DNA from 2 places in the Companilactobacillus sp. FL22-1 genome. Region 1 is predicted to be linked to the other one. Evidence: riboswitches for the same ligand, from Rfam matches in the RefSeq annotation. Region 1 holds a riboswitch; the other holds the start of a gene.
The links. A riboswitch is a leader RNA that binds a small molecule or an ion and turns the genes downstream of it on or off. The one in region 1 is predicted to bind lysine.
Positions count from the first base shown of each region.

Region 2: it holds a riboswitch for lysine, as region 1 does, so the genes downstream of both, lysA (diaminopimelate decarboxylase) here and ACG72T_RS03835 (amino acid permease) in region 1, are expected to answer to the same signal.

Region 1 is NZ_JBINJY010000003.1:196,169-199,595, forward strand. Features, by position in the region: gene ACG72T_RS03825 (hypothetical protein) at 1-744, opposite strand, end outside; gene ACG72T_RS03830 (helix-turn-helix domain-containing protein) at 760-1,188, opposite strand; lysine riboswitch at 1,300-1,476, shown strand; gene ACG72T_RS03835 (amino acid permease) at 1,558-3,006, shown strand; gene serS (serine--tRNA ligase) at 3,356-3,427, shown strand, end outside.
Region 2 is NZ_JBINJY010000015.1:36,259-39,685, reverse strand. Features, by position in the region: gene ACG72T_RS11710 (aspartate kinase) at 1-1,177, opposite strand, end outside; lysine riboswitch at 1,324-1,506, shown strand; gene lysA (diaminopimelate decarboxylase) at 1,582-2,865, shown strand; gene dapD (2,3,4,5-tetrahydropyridine-2,6-dicarboxylate N-acetyltransferase) at 2,879-3,427, shown strand, end outside.

The sequences.
Region 1 (3,427 bases):
AACCCGGATAATATCCTCCTGACGAACGGTTGAGATGTAACTAGGTAGGACCTGGTATAAATCCCTTGAAATCAATTCAGAGGCGATGTAGATGCCAGGAAATTCGTTCTCATCGATATTGGAGAAGAAGGTATAAATATCTTTATACAAATCGGTATAAGCTCGCTCGTCGTAATTATCAAACATCGTATCCAAATGCATGACTGAGTATGGAGCCATGATGTAGTAGAAGACAATGTCACGAGTGACGTAGGTCATAATATGTTTCAAAGTCTTTTGATCGTGGTAAACACTCATGTCGTCGTGATAATGTTCTTTAAGAAAATCTATAGAGTGATAAACGAGAGCATAGAACTTGGGATTAATTCTGGCGGTAGCATTGATAGGTTGTTCAAAAGCTCTGTCACTTGGTTGAAAGGCTGTATTTCTGAATAAGTTGATCAATTTGTTTTCGTTGTGAAGACTGCCGCTGGGAACGATTGGGTAGTCATCGGAATCAAGGATGTCATTGGCCAGGTTTTGATCACCGAAAACATCTTTATAGTATGGCAATTCGTCGATATAGTTGTGTTTGATCAGGCGAATTCTAGAAATTGCTAGGAAATACTTTAATTGGAAGTGAACGATGGGATTGTCGAAAGTTACATGAGCTTTGTCGATGATTTCATCGATCATTTTTTCTTGAACTAATTCGAAAGGCCATTCTTGACCATGGTAGGTATACCAATAAACGTAGTATGCCATCCACCGAATATTTTTTTAATTACCTTTGATTTCAAGTGTAGAATTTGAAATCTTTAAACCAAAGTTCTTCAAGAAGGCACGGAACTTGGCCATGCGCCGATTTAAAGTCGACTTACTGGTAAAGTGTTCGTTACTGAAGCTCTCAAACGATAAATTTACGTTGAGCAGTCCATAATTAAAAGCTTGGAAAACGATCGAATTTTTAACTAAGTACAATCTGCATGTATCGATTGAAACTTTACTAAAATCAATTGATTCGATTTGGGTATCGCTTGCGTCAATATCTGGAGCAACATCAGCCAAGTCTTCAAGCAGTGCTTGAAAAATATTATAAGTTTTTTGATATGTGAATTCGAGACGGTTACTGATGTTACTTAAGTTTACTTCACGAGGATGTATTGATTTAATAACTGTGAGCATTCGGTATTTTTCAACGTCCTGCATGACTAAAAAAATTTGCTACAACATTGTGTCTTCCCCGGCAACGTTAATTAAAAATTTCAAATATATAAAACACTACTTGCTACTATCTTAACATTTATTTATAATATTTTGTAATCAGATAGAGGTGCAATCTTTATTATTAATATTTTTGAGTGCAAATAGGGTACTTTGAAAAAATATGAAAGGGAAGTTTGCCGAAATCAGTTATTCCTACTTAGTAACTTGATTGGGCTATTGCTTAAGAGGCAGTAGACTGTCGTTTCAAAGAAACGTTGAGCTATTGATTAATGGGATAATTACATATAATCCTTATTGTCGGTAGTTCCTCTGATAATAAGGATTTTTTTGTCCAAAAAAGGGGAATTAAAGATGGAAAATAATGATGTGAACAGGTCGTTGAAGACCCGTCATTTGTCGATGATTGCCTTAGGTGGATCTATTGGTACTGGTTTGTTCGTTGCTAGTGGTTCGTCTATCTCAACCGCCGGACCAGGAGGAGCCTTGATAGCTTATGTGGCTATTGGTATCATGGTTTATTTCTTGATGACCAGTCTTGGTGAAATGGCAACTTATATGCCTGTTTCAGGATCTTTTGCTACATATGCAACAAAATTTATTGATCCAGCCTTTGGCTTTGCTTTAGGTTGGAATTATTGGTTCAATTGGGCCATCACTTTAGCGGTAGATTTATCTACTATTTCTTTGGTGGTGAGATATTGGTTCCCAAGCTGGTCTTCTTGGAAGATAAGTTTGACTTTTATGATCATTTTATTAGTCATCAACTTCATTTCAGTAGGATCCTTCGGTGAGACGGAATACTGGCTCTCATCGATCAAGGTTGCAGCAGTAATTATCTTTTTGATCTGTGGTATTTTGACAATTATGGGTATCTTAGGTGGACATGGTTCAGTTGGTCTATCAAATTATACCTACAAAAGTGCACCATTCGTAGGCGGAGTACCAGCTATCCTAAGCGTCTTCGTCGTTGCCGGGTTCTCTTTTCAAGGAACTGAGTTGATTGGGATCACTGCTGGTGAGTCAGCAACTCCTGAAAAGAGTATTCCTAAGGCCATTAAACAAGTCTTTTGGAGAATTTTATTATTCTATATTTTGTCAATTGCAGTAATTGGAGCATTGATTCCTTATACAAGTCCTAATTTATTAGGATCAGGAGCAGGAGATATTGCTATCAGTCCTTTCACGATCGTCTTCAAAAAAGTCGGTATTCCTTTGGCAGCTGGAATCATGAACGCCGTTATTTTAACTTCGGTTATTTCGGCAGCTAATTCCGGTTTGTACGCTGCTAGTCGGATGTTGTGGTCAATGAGTAAGAACGGCATGGCACCTAAGGCCTTTCAAAAAACTAATGGTCGTGGAGTACCGGTTTATTCATTGATTTTGACAGCATTGGTTGGTGCAGTTGCATTATTTACGAGTTTGTATGGTGATTCGTTCTATGAATTACTAGTGGCAGCTTCTGGTTTGACTGGATTCATTGCCTGGTTAGGAATTGCTTTTTCACATTATCGTTTCAGAAAAGCTTATCTGTATAAGGGCTATAGCTTGGACGATTTGAAGTATAAAGCTAAGTGGTTCCCATTTGGTCCTTTATTGGCCATTGTCTTGGGAATCATCATCATCTTAGGTCAAGATGTTCGTTCGATGGTTGACTTTAACTTTGGCCGACTCTTGATCAGCTACAGTGGATTGATTATTTTGTTCATCTGCTGGGCTTACTACAAGATTAGATATAAGACCAAATTCTTAAAACTAGAAGATATTGATGTCGAAGAAACTAAAAGAGGCACTGACTACTAGTTGAAATTTGATCTAAATTAAATTATGATTAACGAAGAATATTAAAAAGCTTAAAGAGTGCCTACTCAAAAACCTTTCAGAGAAGCGATGGTTGGTGAAAATCGTGATGGTTATATATTCCAGCATTCTAGCAACGGGTAATGCCGTTCGGGTTGATCCGATAAAATCTGAAAGTGCAGTGTATTTGTATACGCTGAAGCTGGGTGGTACCGCGAATGGCCGATTCGTCCCTTTAGAGGGATGATTCGGCCATTTTTTATTTTCTCAAGATTTTTTTGCCACAGTTTTGGTTGAATCAAAATGGTGACAGTAAATTAAGTTATTACTGATATGTAAAAGGAGAGCGTTTATGTTAGATATTAAATTGATCAGAAAAGACCCTGAATGGATCAAAAACAAGTTGGCTTCTCGTGGTGTAAAA
Region 2 (3,427 bases), on a different contig from region 1:
CTACCATAATAATGGCATAGTCATCGATCCATTCCAAATAATCAGGCTTTAATATTTCTCGGACATCGTGGCAAAGATGGTCAATCGTTGTCTTATTCAACTTTGTGCGGTCAAAAATAACGGTCAAATCATCGATTCCGGAAGGCATATGTTCATAAGAGATATTGTATTTATAAAATATTTGCAATAACTTCAAAGTAAAACCGACTTCTTTGTTTAACAAGTATCGATGGATATAGAGAGCTGAAAAGCGTTTGGAACATGCAATACCTGTAATTTGATTAGCTGGGTCGAACAAAAACTGTTCAGGAACGATTAAAGTTCCATCGGCTGATGGATTATTGGTATTTTTGACATTGACTGGTACTTGGCCTTCAACAGCGGGGATAATGGCCTCATCTTGAAAAACAGAGAAACCTGCATAAGACAATTCTCTCATTTCTCGATAGGACATTTTTTTGATAGCCTGAGGATGTTTTACAACGTGATTATTAGCTGCATAAATTGCGTCAACATCGGTAAAGTTTTCATATAAATCAGCTTGAAATCCCCGACTGAGTAATGCTCCTGTGATATCAGATCCACCACGGGCAAAAGTACAAATTTGACCGTTAGTGTTGTAGCCAAAGAATCCAGGTACCACGACGCGTTTGTCAGTTGGTAGTTGCAGGCTAGCAAGATTAGCATAAGTTTGCGGTGAGATATCAGCATCGTTAGCTTGTCCATGAACAATGATTCCTGCTGTCTTAGGGTCAATCATTATTGATGGAATTTGTTGATTATTGAGGACGGCATTTAAAACGATGGCATTGAGATATTCACCATGAGCCTTAAAGGCTGCCAGCAAGTAATCATTGTTTTCAAAATCAATCGTAGCTAAATCAATCAGTATCTTTCGTAATTTAGAAATAACTGAGTTATCCAGTTTAAAATAATCACAAATTTGATGATATCTTGAGATAATCTGTTTGAGAATATTGGTAGAGTCTTCATTCAAAATGACAGAATTAGCATATTCGATCAATAAATCTGTCACCTTGATATCGTTAAGCGAACGTTTACCAGGGGCCGATGTAACGATCACTTTTCTTTCCGGATCATCTTTAATAATCTTTACGACCTTTGCAAATTGTTCACCAGTAGCGAGGGAACTTCCCCCAAACTTAACGATTTTCATGTAATACACCCCTAAAATTAAATAGTTTTTAATGATGAGTTTATCATTAACTTTAGTTATGACAAGGGAAAAAGACTGAAAAAATATAAAAATGAGAAAATTACTAATATTACTTGACTGATTATGAGGGTTGTTATAATCTAATAATCAATAAAAGAGGTCGCAATCGACATCAGTAAATAAGGGAGCTTCTGTAAGAGCTGTGAACTTATTGAAAGGGGAGATTGCCGAAGCGTTGGACTTTACAGAGTTCAACAAGCTGGGGCGTATTAACAAGAGAATACGAACTGTCGTGGCTAAAAAGTCGGTCACGGTGAGCTTATGACAAGTCGGATGCAAATTAATTTGTGGATCTCTTTGTTGTAAAGCAAAGGGATCTTTTTTTATCAAAAGGAGCATTTTCTATGAAAATAAACAGTTTAGATAGCTATGAAGGACATTTGATGATTGGTGGGGTCGATAGCGTTGAATTGGCCAAAAAATACGGTACGCCACTGTATATTTTTGATATTGAAAAGGTTCGTGCCGAGATCAACAAATATAAAGAAGCTTTTGTCGCCAATCAATTAAAGTATCAAATCAGTTATGCTAGCAAAGCATTTGCAGTCAAAGCTATCTATCAAGTGATGGCACAGGAGAATGTGCACGTTGATGTCGTTTCAGGCGGCGAACTACAAACGGCCTTAGAAGCCGGATTTCCAGCGGATAAGATCAGTTTTCATGGAAATAATAAAACTTTTGAAGAATTAGTTATGGCGGTACAAAATCAAGTTGGAGTAATTATTTTAGACAATTTTTTAGAGATTGAATTACTTTCACGTATTTTAAAAACAGACCATACCAAAATCAAAGTTATGTTGCGACTGACTCCAGGAATTTCAGCACATACCCATAAGTACGATCAAACCGGACAAGTTGACAGTAAGTTTGGCTTTGATGTCGAATCTGGGCAGGCTAAACGAGCCTTAGAGTTAGTTTTAAAAGATCCTAATATGGAAATGCTGGGAATTCACGCACATATCGGGTCACAGATTTTTGGAACGCAAGGTTTCGTCTTATTGGCAAAAAAGATGGTAGAGATTGCTAAGAGCTTCCAAGCAGAATTTGATTATTGGCCAAAAGTAATTAATCTAGGCGGTGGTTTTGGTATTCGTTATAACGATGACGATGACCCAATTGCTCCGAAAGTCTTTATTCAACAAATTGCTGCGGAATTGAAGAAGGATTGTCAGCAAGTGCCTGAAATTTGGATCGAACCAGGAAGATCGATCGTTGGTCCTGCAGGATATACGTTGTATACAGTCGGTTCGCGAAAAGATATTCCCAACTTAATCTCGTATTTATCAGTCGACGGAGGGATGGGAGATAATATTCGTCCCGCTTTATATCAAGCTAAATATGAAGCTGTGGTCGCAAATAAATTGAATCAGCCCATTAAGGAAACGGTTCATCTTGCTGGTAAGTACTGTGAGTCAGGTGATATTTTGATCGATCAATTACCAGTTCCGCAAACACAGCCGGGTGATATCATCGCTGTATTAGCTACTGGAGCTTACGGTTATTCTATGGCAATGAATTACAATCGCAACCCCAGACCAGCAGTAGTTTTCGTCGAAAATGGCGAGGATAAGTTAGTCGTCAAACGTGAAAGTTTGCAAGATTTAACTAGACTTGATTTGGATTATTAATGGAGGATTTAAGATGGCAAAGATGAATGCACGAGAAATTATTGATTATATAGGAAATTCTAAGAAAACTACTCCGGTAAAAGTTTATTTGCAAGAGGATGTTACTTCGATAACTTTTCCCCCAGAAATAAAGGTTTTTCGAAATAAAGATTTTGCCATTTTGATTGGTGACTATCAAGTAATTGAACCAATCTTAAGAGCACATCATTTTAATGATCCATATGTGGAAACAATCGGTCAAAATACTGGCGTACCCATGCTAGATATTAAGAATGTCAACGCTCGGATTGAACCGGGTGCAATCATTCGTGATCAAGTGACTATTGGTGATAACGCCGTTATAATGATGGGTGCAGTTATTAATATTGAAGCCGAAATCGGTGCTAAGACGATGATCGATATGGGAGCAGTTCTCGGTGGTCGTGCTATTGTTGGAGAAAATTCTCACATTGGTGCTAATGCAGTGTTAGCTGGCGTGGTTGAACCTGCTTCCGCTAAACCAGTTAAAGTCGGTAATAATGTCGTTATCGGAGCTAATGCAGTCGTTCTCGAAGGTGTTGAA